DNA from 2 places in the Kitasatospora sp. NPDC101183 genome. Region 1 is predicted to be linked to the other one. Evidence: riboswitches for the same ligand, from Rfam matches in the RefSeq annotation. Region 1 holds a riboswitch; the other holds the start of a gene.
What was found. Region 1 has a riboswitch for guanidine ahead of ACIRRS_RS19005 (DMT family transporter). Riboswitches for the same ligand answer to the same signal wherever they lie in the genome.

Region 1 (7,117 bases):
ACCCTCCCGGTGCTCACCGCCCTGGAGGCGAGCGTCACCCTCGCCCGCGCCGGCGGCACCCGCGAGGTGCCGGTCAGTCACCTGCTCACCGGGCTCGACCCGGTGCGCCCCGGCGAACTGCTCACCTGGGTGCGCGTCCCCCTGCTGCACGCGCCGCAGGTCTACCTCAAGGCCACCGGCCGCAGCGGCCCCGCCCGCGCCACCGCCTCCGTCGCCCTCGTCCTCGACCCGGCCCGGCGCGGCGTGCGCTGCGCCGTCGGAGCCGTCGCGCCGGTGCCGCTGCGCCCGCTGGAGGCCGAGGCCTGGGTCGCCGGCTGCATCGACTGGGACGGCAGCCGGGAGATCGACCCGGCCGCCACCGCCGCCTTCGGCGAGTACGTGGCCGCCGCCTGCGTCCCCGCCGACTACGGGGCCGAGGGCGCCTGGGAGGCCGTCACCGAGGGGCCGACCGCGGCGGCCGTCCGGCTGCGGCGTACCGTGGCGGTGCTGGCCCGCCGGGCACTGGGAAGGGCGCTGAAGTGACTACGGACCCCATCGAGACCCTCGACGCCGACCCGCTCGGCCCGGGCACCCCGCAGGTCAGCCGTGAACTGCGCCCCTGCGCCTCGTACACCCTGAGGGTCAACGGCTTCGAACGGCCCGTCACCGACGCCTGGATCGGCGAGAGCCTGCTCTACGTGCTGCGCGAGCGCCTCGGCCTGGCCGGCGCCAAGGACGGCTGCGAGCAGGGCGAGTGCGGGGCCTGCTCGGTGCAGGTGGACGGCCAGCTGGTGGCCGGCTGCCTGGTGCCCGCCGCGCTGGCCGCCGACTGCGAGGTCAACACCGTCGAGGGCCTCTCGGCCGCCGGTGGCGCCAGCGACGTCCAGCAGGCCCTGGCCGCCTCCGGAGCCGTCCAGTGCGGCTACTGCGCGCCCGGCATGGCGATGGCCGTGCACGACCTGCTCCAGCGCAACCACCGGCCCACCGAGGTCGAGGCCCGGCAGGCGCTCTGCGGCAACCTCTGCCGCTGCACCGGCTACCGGGGCGTGCTGGCCGCCGTCCAGACCGTCGCGGACGCCCGGGCCCTGGACGCCGAGGAGGCCGAGGCGGCCGCCGTCGCCGCCGTCGAGGAGGCCCCGGCGCCCGTCGTGGAGGAGTCGGCGCCCGAGCCCGTCGTCGAGGAGCCCGTCTACGCCGATGCCGAGGCCTGGATCGAGGCCGCCCCGCCGGCCGCCCCGGCCGCCGCCGCTCCCGTCACCGCGCCCCTCGCCGACCCGAACTCCCCGTACGCCGACCCGGCCGGCGGCTACGACACCGGCGTGTACGACACCTCGGCCCTGACGGCCCACCAGGCCGTCATCCCCGCCCAGGCCGCCGACGACCAGGTCTACCAGCCGGCCCAGGGCTACTCCGAACAGCCGTACCAGGCCACCCCGGCGCACGGCACCTACGTGCCCGTCGGCTACCCGGACGGCTACCAGCAGGCCGCGGGCTACGACGCCGGGTACGACGCCCCCGTCTACGAGCCCACCCCCGCGCACGGCACCCCGCTGCCCGGCTACGACCCGGCGGCCGTGCCCCCGCACGCCACCCCCGCCCACGGCATCCGCCTCCCCGAGGACGACCACGCATCATGACGTCGCCTACCGACATCGGCGCAGCACTCCAGCAGGACGGCGGCGCGGGCGGCGCCGCACCGGAGGCCGCGGGCCTGGGCAGCTCCCCGCTGCGCGGCGACGCCCTGCCCAAGGCGCTCGGCATCTACCCGTACGCGGCCGACCTCTGGGCCGAGGGCCTGCTCTGGGGCGCCGTGCTGCGCTCCCCGCACCCGCACGCGCGCATCCGGGGCATCGACACCTCGGCCGCGCTCGCCCTGCCCGGCGTGCACGCCGTCGTCACCGGCGCCGACCTGCCGCCCGGCCCGGACGGCAGCCCCGACGGCGCGCCCTCGGGCCCGATCGTCGCCGACCGGCCCGTGCTGGCCGTCGGCGTGGTGCGCCACCACGGCGAGCCCGTCGCGGCGGTGGCGGCCGACCACCCGGACACGGCCCGGCTGGCGGTCGGTCTGATCGCGGTCGACTACGAGCCGCTGGAGGCCGTCACCGACCCCGAGCAGGCCTTCACCGCCCCGGCGCTGCACCCGGACGGCAACCTCTTCCGCCACCTGCCGCTGCGCACGGGGGACCCGGACGCGGCCGGCGAGATCATCGTCGAGGGCCTCTACCAGGTCGGCCGTCAGGACCCGGCCCCGCTCGGCGCCGAGGCCGGCCTCGCCGTGCCGCGCCCGGACGGCGGGGTGGAACTGCACCTGTCCTCCACCGACCCGCACGGCGACCGCGACCGCACCGCCGCCTGCCTCGGCCTGGAGCCGGACCGCGTCCGGCTGGTCGCCACCGGCGTGCCCGGGGCCACCACCGACCGCGAGGACCTCTCCTTCCAGGTCACCCTGGCCCTGCTGGCGCTGCGCACCGGCCGCCCGGTGAAGATGACCCTCACCCGCGAGGAGTCCTTCCACACCCACACCTCGCGCCACCCCGCGCTGCTGCGCTACCGCCACCACGCCGACGCCGAGGGCGTCCTGGTGAAGGTCGAGGCGCAGGTCCTGCTGGACGGCGGGGCCTACGCCGACGTCTCCTCCGAGGCGCTGGCCGCCGCGACGGCCTTCTCCGTCGGCCCGTACAACTGCCCCAACGTCTTCGTGGACGCCTGGGCGGTGCGCACCAACAACCCGCCGGCCGGGCGGATGCGCGGCGAGGGCGCGCTGCAGGCCTGCTTCGCGTACGAGTCGCAGCTGGACCAGCTGGCCGCCCGGGTGGGCGTGGACCCGGTGGAGATCCGCCGGCGCAACGCGATGTCCACCGGCGACCCGCTGCCCACCGGACAGGCCGTCACCTGCCCCGCGCCGGTGAAGGCGCTGCTGGACGCGGTGGCCGCCGAGCCGCTGCCGGCCCTGCCGGTGGACGACCCGGACGCCGAGTGGCTGCTGCCGGGAGGGCCCGGCGGCGCCGGGGACCCGGCGGCGGTGCGGCGGGGGATCGGCTACGCCGTCGGCATGGTGCACATGCTGGGCGCCGAGGGCGAGGACGAGGTCTCCACCGCCACCGTGCGGGTCAGCGGGGACCACGCCACCGTCATCTGCGCGGCCGTGGACGCGGGCCAGGGCTTCGCCACGCTGGCCCGGCAGATCGTGCAGACCGTGCTGGGCGTCAGCGAGGTCTACCTGGCGCCGGCCGACAGCGACCAGTCCGTCGCCGGGCCCTCCGCCCGGGGGCGGCACACCTGGGTCTCCGGCGGGGCCGTCGAGCGGGCCGCGCTGATGGTCCGCCACCAGCTGCTCCAGCCGATCGCGGCCAACTTCGGGATGTCCGCCGAGCTGCTCCAGATCGCCGACGGCAAGATCACCTCCTACGACGGGGTGCTCGGCATGCCGGTCGCGGAGGCGCTGGAGGGCAAGGAGCTGTGGGCGACCGCGCAGTGCCGCCCGCACCCGACCGAGCCGCTGGACGACAACGGGCAGGGCGACGCCTTCGTCTCCATCTCCTTCTGCGCGATGCGCGCGGTGGTGGACGTGGACATCGAGCTGGGCGCCGTCCGGGTGGTCGAGATGGCCGTCGCCCAGGAGGTGGGCCGCGCGCTGAACCCGCGCCAGATCGAGGACCGCATCGAGGCGGGCGTGGCCCAGGGCGTGGGCCTGGCCCTGCTGGAGGACCTGCGCACCGAGGGCGGCCTGCTGCTCAACCCCTCGCTGACGGGCTACCGGCTGCCGACCGCGCTGGACACCCCGGAGGTGCGGATCGCCGCGCTGCTGGAGGAGCGGGACGTGGTGGCCACCTTCGGCGCCAAGGCCGTCAGCGCCGTCCCCGCCGTGGTCGCCCCGGCGGCCGTGGCCGCCGCCGTCCGGGCCGCCACCGGCCTGCCGGTCGGCCGGCTGCCGATCCGGCCGGAGGACGCCGTCTCGGCCTGAGATCCGGGAGGATCCCCGGAAACGCGGAATTGCCGGTCGACTTTTCGGAGTCGACCGGCAATTCCTTTTCCATCGAGGCCGTGGCGGGAATTGAACCCGCGTGCACCGCTTTGCAGACGGTTCCCTGAGCCACTCGGGCACACGGCCAGTGAATTCAGGATGGCGGAATTCGCGAATCAGGTCAACGCCGTATTGTAAATTCTGCATGGCGAAGTGTGCTACCGTCGGAATCCGGTGGCTGTTTTCCCGCCACCCCGGACGAGCGCGTCGTACCCGGTGACGACAAGACGGCGCAGTTCAGCGGCAACCCGGCCGCTGTGAACTGCGGAGGTGGCCGTCATGGCCTGGCTCGTTCTGCTCGTCTCCGGTCTCCTGGAGACCGTGTGGGCGGTGGCCCTGGAATCGTCCAAGGGCTTCTCCCGTCTCGTCCCCAGCGTCGTCTTCGGCGTCGCCCTGCTGCTCAGCATGGGCGGGCTCGCGTACGCGATGCGCACCATCCCGATCGGCACCGGCTACGCGGTCTGGGTCGGCATCGGCGCGGTCGGCACCGCGGTCTACGGCATGGCCGTGCTGGGGGACGCGGTGACGGCGGCCCGGATCGGCTGCCTGCTGCTGATCGTCTCCGGCGTGGTGGGGCTCAAGGTGCTGCACTGACCCGCCGGACCCACCCGCCGGACCTACGCCCCGGGGCGGAGGCGAACAGCGACTCCCGTCAGGGGTCAACGAACCAGTCGGCACTTACGATGTTACGTATGACCACAGCCTCCCCCACCTCGGTCGACACCGCCCCTCCGCCCTCCGGAACCGACCCCGGCGGAGGGGTGCTCGGCGCCCGCTACCGCGCGCTGACGCTGGGGATCGTCTCCGTGGTCCTGGTGATCGCCTTCGAGGCGACCGCCGTCAACACCGCGATGCCGGTCGCGGCCCGGCAGTTGGACGGCCTCGGGCTGTACGCCTTCGCCTTCTCCGGCTACTTCACCACCACGCTGTTCGCCCTGGTCGTCTCCGGCCAGTGGTGCGACAAGCGCGGGCCGCTGCAGCCGCTGTTCGCGGGCATCGCGGTGTTCGGCGTGGGCCTGGTGGTGGCCGGGACGGCGCCCGGCATGTGGGTGTTCGTCGCCGGGCGCGCGATACAGGGGCTGGGCGGCGGGCTGGTGATCGTCGCCCTGTACGTGGTCGTCGGCCGGGCCTACCCGGAGCGGCTGCGGCCGGCCGTCTTCGCGGCCTTCTCCTCGGCCTGGGTGCTGCCCTCGATCGTCGGCCCGCTGGTCTCCGGGGCCGTCACCCAGCACCTGGGCTGGCGCTGGGTGTTCCTGGCCGTGCCGGCGCTGATCCTGCTGCCGCTGGCCGTCATGGGCCCGGCGCTGGCCCGCTCGGAGCGCGAGCACCCGGTGCTCAAGGGCGCCGACTTCGACCGCCGGCGCACCCTGCTGGCCGCGATGGCGGCGCTGGGAGCCGGCCTGCTCCAGTACGCCGGGCAGCGGCTCGACCTGATCGGGCTGGTCCCGGGCGCGGCGGGGGTGGCGCTGCTGGCCCCGGCCGTCCTCGGGCTGCTGCCGACCGGCACCCTGCGCTCCGGGCGGGGCCTGCCCACGGTGATCCTGCTGCGCGGGGTCGCGGCCGGGGCGTTCTTCGCGGCCGAGGCGTTCGTCCCGCTGATGATGGTCACCCAGCGCGGCCTGTCGCCGACGCTGGCCGGGCTCACCCTGACCAGCGGCGGGCTCTCCTGGGCGCTGGGCTCCTGGCTCCAGGGCCGGCCCGGGGCCGAGCGCTACCGGGCGGTCATGATCCGCGGCGGCTTCCTGCTGAGCGCGGTGGCGATCGCGGGCGCGGCGCTGGTGCTCGTCCCGGCGGTGCCGGCCTGGGCGGCGGCGGTGGCCTGGGGCGTGGGCGGCATCGGGATGGGGCTGACGGTCTCCTCCGTCAGCGTGCTGATGATGAAGCTCTCCGCACCGGAGGACGCCGGGGCCAACTCGGCGGCGCTCCAGATGAGCGACGCGCTGGGCAACGTGCTGCTGACCGGCCTGGCCGGGGTGATCTTCGCGGCCCTCGGCGGCGGTTCGCTGGCCGTGGCCCACGAGAGCGCCGAAGGCGCCGGCTCGGCCGGCGCCTTCGCGGTGATCCTGCTGACCATGGCCGGGGTCGCGCTGGTCGGGGCGGTGCTCGCCGGCCGGGTCCGGGCGAGGGCCTAGTTGGCCGCGGGCGAGGCGGGCGAGGCGGGCGGGGCGGCGGGGGTGCCGAGGAAGGTCGCCCAGCCGCCCGCCGGGGACTGGCCCGGGGCCAGGCTCTGCAGCTTGCGCAGCACCGCCGGGTCCTGGGCGTCCAGCCAGTCCACGAGCTGGCGGAAGGAGACCAGCCGGACCTCGGGCTTGCCCGCGATCTGCTTCAGGGCGTCCTCGACGGCGTTCATGTAGATGCCGCCGTTCCACTCCTCGAAGTGGTTGCCGATCACGTACGGCGCCCGGTTGCTGTTGTACGTCCGGTCGAAGCCCATCATGTACGAGTCCCGGGCCTGGGTCTGGAAGCCCGGGTGGAGGGCCGGGTCGGCCTTGGTGTTGGGGCCGCACTGGTTGTACATGATGTTGTAGTCCATCGACAGCACCTGGAAGGTGTGCCCGGGGAAGGGGATGGACTGCAGCGGGAGGTCCCACAGGGCGCCGCCCTGGATCTTCTGCGGCCAGACCTGGGTGCCGTTGCCGCTGCTGTCGTAGCGCCAGCCGCGCTTGACGGCGGTGGGCAGCAGGTTGCGCTGGCCCTCCAGGCAGGGGGTGCGGCTGCCGATCAGCTCCTTGCCGTAGTCGAAGGGCAGCGGGGGCAGGTCGGTGAAGCCGGTGTTGGTGCGCCAGTTGGTCACGAAGTCCATGGCCTGCTGGATCTCGCTGTCCCACTCCTCGGGGGACCACCGGCCGACACCCGTCGAGCCGCAGAAGTGGCCGTTGAAGTGGGTGCCGATCTCGTGGCCCTCCAGCCAGGCCGCGTGGACGTTCTCCAGGGTGTCGCGGATGTGCTGGTCGCTCAGGTACCCGATGTCGGAGGCGCCCGCCTTGTGCTGCGGCGGGCGGTAGAGGTCCTTCTTGGACTCGGGCAGCAGGTAGAGGCCGCTCAGGAAGAACGTCATCTTGGCGTCGTGCTCCTGCGCCAGCTTGCGGAAGCGGGCGAACAGGCCGTTGTCGA
Region 2 (7,117 bases), on a different contig from region 1:
TCCGCCACCTCGACCCCGACGTGCCGATCTACGGCCTCCAGGCCCAGGGCGTCGGCGCGGCCACCGCCCGACTCCCGCTGCCCGCCACGCTGGAGGAGCTCGCCGCGCACTACGCCGACCGGCTGCGCGAAGTCCAGCCCGAAGGCCCGTACCGGCTGCTCGGCTGGTCCACCGGTGGCATCATCGCCCACGCGCTCGCCGTCCGGCTCCAGGACCTCGGCCAGGAGGTCGAGCTCCTCGCCATCCTCGACGCCTACCCCGCCGAGGGCTTCCGCGACCTGCCCGTCCCCGACCAGGCCGAGGCCCTGGAGGCACTGCTCACCATGGGCGGCTTCGGCCCCGAGGACCTCGACGGCCAGGCCCTCGAACTCCCCGCCGTCAGCGCCCTGCTGCGCGGCGCCGGCAGCCCGCTGGCCGGGCTCGACGAGGCCACCGTCGACGCCCTCAACCGCATCTACCTGCACACCAACCACCTCGTGCGCGGCCACGACCACCGGCCCTTCGACGGCGACGTGCGGTTCTTCCGCGCCACCGTCGACACCATCGACGACACCCTGGTGCCCGAGCTCTGGGCGCCCTACGTCACCGGGCGGATCGACAACACCGACGTCGCCTGCTCGCACAAGGACATGACCCTGCCCGAACCGATCGCGCACATCGCCCGCGTGATCGCCGACCGCCTGGAGAGCACCCGATGAGCGACGCCCCCACCAACCCCTTCGACGCGGACGGCGACTTCCTCGCCCTCGTCAACTCCCAGGGCCAGCACTCCCTCTGGCCCGCCTTCGCCGCCGTCCCCGCCGGCTGGACCGTCGCCCACGGCCCCGGCGCCCGCGCCGACGCCCTCGCCTGGATCACCGCCCACTGGACCGACCTGTGAGCGCACCCGCCCCGGCCGCGACGCGCCCCCTGCTCGCGGGGCGCGCCGCGGTGGTCGTCGTCTACACCGCCGCGATGTGCATGAACGGCCTGGACTCGACCATCGTCAACCCGGCCCTGTACAGCATCGCCGAGGACTTCGGCCGCCCCCTGTCCGCCGCCAACGCCGTCGAGACCGCCTTCCTCGTCGGCCTCGCCCTCGGCCTGCCCGTGGCCGGCTGGCTCGGCGACCGGTACGGCGTCAAGCGGGTCTTCCTCGCCGCGCTCGCCGCCTTCACCGCCGCCTCCGCCCTGAGCGCGGCCGCCCCCGACCTCGGCTGGCTCGCCGCCGCCCGCGCCCTCCAGGGCGTCGCCGGGGGCCTGCTCACCCCCGTCGGCATGACGCTGCTGTTCCGGGCCTTCGCCCCGCACGAGCGCGCCGGCCTCGGCCGCGTCCTCATCGTGCCGACCGCCCTGATGCCCGCCCTCGGGCCGCCGCTGGGCGGGTTCCTCACCGAACACCTCAGCTGGCACTGGCTGTTCCTGGTCAACGTCCCGATCGGCGTGGCGGCGGTGGCCCTCGGCGCCGTCGGGCTGCGGGCCGAGGAGGAGCCGCCTGCCGGCCGCTTCGACACCACCGGCTTCCTGCTCGCCACCCCCGGACTCGGCCTGCTCGTCTACGCCCTGGGCTTCGGCCCGGCGCACGGCTGGACCTCGCCCGGCGTCGCCCTCTCCGGGCCGCTCGGCCTCGCCCTGCTGGCCCTCGCCGTGCGGCACCAACTGCGCACCGCCGAACCGCTGGTGGAGCTGCGGCTGCTCGCCGACCGCACCTTCGGCGCCGCCACCTGGCTGGCCCTGCTCACCTCCGCCGGGCTGATGGGCGCGCTGTTCCTCGTCCCGCTGCTGCACCAGGCCGCGTTCGGTGCCTCCGCGCTGGAGGCCGGGCTGAGCGTCTTCCCCGAGGCGATCGGCCTGATGGCGGCCTCCCAGGCCGTCGACCGGCTGCTGCCCCGGCTCGGCCCGCGCCGCCTCGCCCTGCCCGCGCTGCTGCTGGCGGCCGCGGTGCTCGCCGGGCTCGGCTTCGCCGAGAACCCGTGGGCCGTACGGGGGTTGATGTTCGCGGTGGGCCTGGTCCTGGGCACCGCCGTGCTCACCGTCCAGATCGCCGGGTTCGCGGACGTGCCGCCGCCGGGGATGAGCCGGGCGATGGGCCTGTTCACCATCGTGCGCACCCTTGGCGGCGCCCTCGGCATCGCCGCCGCGGCCGCGCTGATCGGGGCGTTCGGCGACGGCGCGGGCGCGGGGCCGTACCGGATCGCCCTGGGGCTCACGGCCGCGCTGGTCGCGGCAGGCGCCCTGCTCGCCGTACGGATGCCGGTCGAGGCGCCCGGGCCGCCGCCCGGGGACTGACGGTCAGGCGGTGGTCGTCCGCTCCGGGTCCGGCACCGGTTCCTGCTTCGGCACTGGCTCCTGCTTCGGCACCGGTTCCTGCTTCGGCTCCGCGGACCGGCGGTGCTCCTGGACGGACGACCACCACACCGAGCCCAGCAGCAGCGCCCCCGGCCCGATCCCGGCCACCGAGGCCACCGCCGCCTCCGGCGCCCCGCCGAAGGCCAGCACCAGTCCGGCCGCCCCGCAGGCCGCCACCGCCGCGCCGAGCACGCGCAGCTCGGCCCGGCGCCACGCGGCCGCGAGGGCGAAGAAGTGCACGCCCACGACGAAGGCGATCCACGGGACGGTGGCCAGTGGGGTGTGCAGCAGGTTCTTGACCACCGCCAGCCCGGCCGCCACCGCGGCCACCTCGGCGGCGACGATCACCGCGTACCGGCGCCCGAAGACGGTCCCGCGCTCCTCGTGTCGCTCCGCGCGCCCGCCCCAGCGGCGGCCGACCCCGACCAGCGCGAGGAACGCGGCCACGGACACCACCCGCAGCGGCACGCCCACCGCCTCGGGCAGGGCGCCCGCGTTGGCCTGGACGAACACGAGCCCGAACCCCGCGCCGATGATCCGGCCGGTCTGATCATGTGCCATGGGCGCCAGCCTGGCACTCGGAATGATCACCCGACAAGCCCAGCAGTTCGGGTGCGCCGTAGCGCGGCCGGTAGCCCATCACGTCGGCCGCCCGCCCAGACACGTACACCCGGTCCACGGCTGCCGGCAGCTCCCAGCCGCGCCGCCCGAACCCGGCCGCCACCTCCGGCAGCCGCTCCGCCACCAGTGCGGCGGGCTCCCGCCACAGCCGCTCCCCGTCCGCCTCCCGCCACGGGTACGGGCCGGCGATGTTCAGCACCCCCGAGGCGCCGATGGTCCTCACGGCCAGCTCGTGCGCCCGCGCCACGTCCGCGAGGTCCACGCCCCGGTACAGCCGGTGCCGGGCGAGGACGGCCGGCGGCTCCGGGAAGCACCGCGCGATACGCAGGCACACCGTCCCCATCCGCCCCGCCGCGTCCAGGACCAGTCGCTCGGCGGCGAGCTTCGTCTCGTCGTACACGTCACGCGGGCGGCAGGGCGTCTCCTCCGTCACCCAGACCGCCGACCCGTCGGCCGGCACCAGCGAGTGCCCGTAGACCGAGGCCGAGGAGGTGAGGACGAACCGCTGCACCCCGGCCTCCTCCGCCGCCTTCAGCAGCGTGCGGGTGGCCTCGACGTTCACCTCCCAGAACTCCCCGTCCGGCACCGCCCCCACGTGCGGCGCGTGCAGCGCCGCCGCGTGCACCACGGCGACGGCGCCGGTGAGTTTTCGCCGCCACGCCTCCTCCTCCCGCAGATCCGCCACCACCCGGACCTCCGGCCCCGGCACCCGGTCGACCCCCACCACCCCCCACCCGGCCACCCGCAACCGCCGCACCACCGCGCCCCCGACCAGCCCGGCCGCCCCCGTCACCAGCACATGCCCCACCATGAAGACCCCTCCCCACCGGCACCAACGATCCGCCGAGCCTACGGCGCCCCGCGCTGTACCGTGAGGGGAGCGGCAGAGGAGACCCGATGAACCCCGAGCATTACCGCCTCCTGACAAGGGCCCGGCTCGCCCTCCCGCCCGGCTGGAAGCCCGAACTGTCCGGCGACCTGATCCTCGCCCAGGCGCCCCCGCCGCCGATCCACGAACGGAACCTGTCGATCGTGCGGCGCCAGTTCGAGGCCCACTGCCCGCCCGGCCACTTCCCGACCGGCAACCTCGCCCTCGCCTCGCCCGGGGCGGGCGCCGTCCGCGTGCCCGACCTCACCTACCTGCCGGAGACCGTCATCGCGCCCGCCGCCGGCTAGGAGTTGGGGCAGAGGATGAGGTCGTCCAGGGCGAACCTCCGCGGCTCGTCGCCGAGTTCGGCGATCGCCGCCCGGATGCGGTGCAGGTGCTCCACGGTGAGCTGGAGCGGTGGCTCCTCGGGCTGGTAGGTGGTGCGGATCGGGTAGTCGACGCCCGGGTCGCGGGTCATCTCGATGTGGCAGCCCAGGACATGGGTCACCGGCCGGGCCTGCGCGAAGGCGATCAGCCGCTCGATCGTGCGGCCGAAGGCGGGCCAGTCGTCGATGTACAGCCGGCCCGGGTAGACGGTGTCGCCGGTGAACAGCAGGCCCGTCCACGGGTCGTAGTAGGTGACGGCCGCCTCGTGGTGCCCCGGGGTGGCCAGGCACTCCAGCACCCGGCCGCCGCCGAGGTCGACCCGGGCCACCGCATCCGGGTCCTCGTCGAACCCGAAGTAGGGCCAGGCACTGGTCCGTTGGGCGTCCACCACGGTCGTCGCGGGCCGCCCGGCGAACTGCCGGTCGCCGGCGACGTGGTCCCCGTGCGGGTGGGTGTGCAGCACCACCAGGCCGTAGACCCGGTTCCTGGACGCGGGGTTGCGCACGAGCCACCGCTTCACCAGCGCGTCGACCGTCTCCCGCAGCGGGAAGTACGCGGGCTCGGCCGTCGCCCCGGTGTCGATCAGCAGGGCCCGATCCGGGCCGAACAGCAGGTACAGGAACGGCGCTTCGTAGTTGACGGCCTTGTTCTGCCGAAGGATGACCGTGTTCTCGTCATAGTGGTGGATCTGGATGTCGGGGTCGCCGTTGTGCTTCGCGGACGGAGACCCGTGGATCCACCGGACATCGAGCGGACGGGCGATCGGTGCATCGGCCATGACGTCTCCCAGGTGCGTCGTCTTGGCAAGCCGGGTACGGCGCACATCTCGTCCGGGGCGAACACCAGTGCGCCGCCACGGGGACGCTAGCACGCGGATCACACCCGCGACGAAGGTGGGCGCGTCGACCCGCCCGCGGAGGCGACCGCGGGTGGGGAGGCGTTCCGCGAGGTCAGGGGCGGTCGTAGCGCCGGGCGATCACGCGCAACCGCCGCGCCGGCGCCCCACACGGGATATGGCCGGGAGTGTCCCTACGGCGCCCCTCGCCCCGTGGCTAGGCTCATCGGTGCCAGCGGGGGGAAGGCAGCAGGGCCACCCCCGCATGCCTGATACGGGAGACTTCCCATGCGTATCGTCACCAAGCGCACCGTCCAGGGCCTCGCGGCCGCAGCCATCGCCCTCGGCGGCCTCGCCGCCACCACCGGCACCGCCAGTGCCGCCAGCGACACCTACTGCCGGTTCGGCACCTGTCTCAACGGCTGGAACTACAACGGGACCGCCACCGGCCAGATCTGCAACAACCAGGGTTCCGCGAACGACTTCTACCTGTGGATCACGAACGCCCGCACCGGTCAGACCCTCATCTCCACGGTCACCCCGAGGATCAACCCCGGGACGTGCGCGACCGTCTACTACAACCCCGTCGGCACCGACCCCATCCAGGTCTACGGCCGCTCCGGCAGCAACTGGAGCTACGGCACCGACCCGATCGCCGCGAACTGACGCACCAGCAGCCTTCGCTGATTCCTCGATGACCCTGCCCTGACCGGCTTCAGCACTCCTGCGCCCCGCCACACCGGACCACCGCGCCCGTGGCGGGGCGCAGCCACGTCGACGCCGGGCCCGTACGCGGCGGGCGGGGGCAGGCGGGTTTCAGGAGTCGAACCAGACGGTGAGCCGTACGTTCCCCTCGCCGTGCAGCCCCGCGAGCGTGCGCATCACCGTGAACACCGGCGCCCACGCCCCGTCCGGCCGTACGGCCTCGCGGCGGGTCATCCGCTCGATGCGGTGCAGCAGTTCGCCCTCCTCCCATTCCCTGCCCTCCGTCCACTCCTCGCCGTCGGGCCGCCAGGCGCGCTCCCGCAGCAGGGCTTTACCGGTGCGTACCCACGTGGCGTCCGCTCCCCGTCGGTAGATGGTCACGCGCCGGTCCGCGCGCTCGGCCGGCTCGTCCCAGTCGACGGCCGCGATCTCCTCCCAGCCGATCCAGGTCACACTGTCGAGCGACTCGTAGGACCGCCACCGTTCGATGTCGGCCCGGACTTCGGCCGAAGCGCCCTCCGGGAGCCCCCGGTCGGGGGCGAGGGGGCGGAAGCCCGCGTGGTTGCGGACGCCGAAGAGGCAGTCGAAGGCGTCGTAGTTCCGCTCGTCGTGGAGCGCTTCGAGGTCGATCGCGACCTGCCACGAGGCGGGTTCGTTCCACGCGTGGCCGTGGGTCCTGCGGTACTCGACGGCGCCGTGGATGTCCGTTCCCATGCCCGGATCGTCGCAGCACCGCCCGCCCGCGAGCGAGCGGATATCCGCCCCCGGGTACGGTGGCGCCCATGGAGCAGGACCGGCATCCCGACGAGCACGTGCGGTTCGCCCGCTACCGCGCGGCGTTCGCGCGGGTGGCGCCGGACGGCGCGGCGGCGCTGATCGGCCGCGTGCTGGCGGACCCGGACGCGCAGATGGCGAACAGCGCCGTGTGCGAGTACCTCGACCGCCGGGGCGCGGAACTGCTGACCGACCCCGGTTTCCCCGCCTGGCAGGCGCAGATGGCGGGCCCCGTGGCGGCCGACTCCTTCGCCGGACGGCGCCTGCACGAGTGGTCGCTGATCCGGTCCGTCGAACTCGGCGAGGGGGCGGGGGAGTTGACCGAGGCCTCCACCTGGTGCCAGCTGCGCGTCGCCGAGCACTCCCACGCCCCGGCCGCCCTGGCACAACTCGCCGACGACGGCCGGACGCGCCGCGTGCGCCACATCGCCCGCGACCGCCTGCGCAGGGCCGGTTAGGGCCTGTCCAGCGGCCCTAGCCCAGCGGCCCCAGCAGGTGCGCCAGCCCGTCGGCGAGGCCGCCGCGCCAGCAGGCGTAGTCGTGGCCGCCGTTGAACTCGCGGTACGCGAGGTCGTAGCCCCGGGCGGTGAGCACGTCGC

Region 2: another riboswitch for guanidine. It lies ahead of ACIRRS_RS03175 (MBL fold metallo-hydrolase); the one in region 1 lies ahead of ACIRRS_RS19005 (DMT family transporter).

Annotation. Positions count from the first base shown of each region.
Region 1 covers NZ_JBIWOW010000012.1:197,522-204,638, reverse strand. Annotated here, with positions in the region: gene ACIRRS_RS19025 (FAD binding domain-containing protein) at 1-522, shown strand, start outside; gene ACIRRS_RS19020 ((2Fe-2S)-binding protein) at 519-1,616, shown strand; gene ACIRRS_RS19015 (xanthine dehydrogenase family protein molybdopterin-binding subunit) at 1,613-3,943, shown strand; tRNA gene ACIRRS_RS19010 (tRNA-Cys) at 4,019-4,090, opposite strand; guanidine-III (ykkC-III) riboswitch at 4,175-4,240, shown strand; gene ACIRRS_RS19005 (DMT family transporter) at 4,283-4,597, shown strand; gene ACIRRS_RS19000 (MFS transporter) at 4,696-6,135, shown strand; gene ACIRRS_RS18995 (hypothetical protein) at 6,132-7,117, opposite strand, start outside.
Region 2 covers NZ_JBIWOW010000002.1:221,281-228,397, reverse strand. Annotated here, with positions in the region: gene ACIRRS_RS03205 (amino acid adenylation domain-containing protein) at 1-698, shown strand, start outside; gene ACIRRS_RS03200 (MbtH family protein) at 695-880, shown strand; gene ACIRRS_RS03195 (DHA2 family efflux MFS transporter permease subunit) at 877-2,268, shown strand; gene ACIRRS_RS03190 (hypothetical protein) at 2,272-2,889, opposite strand; gene ACIRRS_RS03185 (NAD-dependent epimerase/dehydratase family protein) at 2,879-3,760, opposite strand; gene ACIRRS_RS03180 (hypothetical protein) at 3,847-4,125, shown strand; gene ACIRRS_RS03175 (MBL fold metallo-hydrolase) at 4,122-4,982, opposite strand; guanidine-III (ykkC-III) riboswitch at 4,994-5,059, opposite strand; gene ACIRRS_RS03170 (hypothetical protein) at 5,328-5,705, shown strand; gene ACIRRS_RS03165 (hypothetical protein) at 5,856-6,458, opposite strand; gene ACIRRS_RS03160 (hypothetical protein) at 6,527-6,976, shown strand; gene ACIRRS_RS03155 (alpha/beta hydrolase-fold protein) at 6,993-7,117, opposite strand, start outside.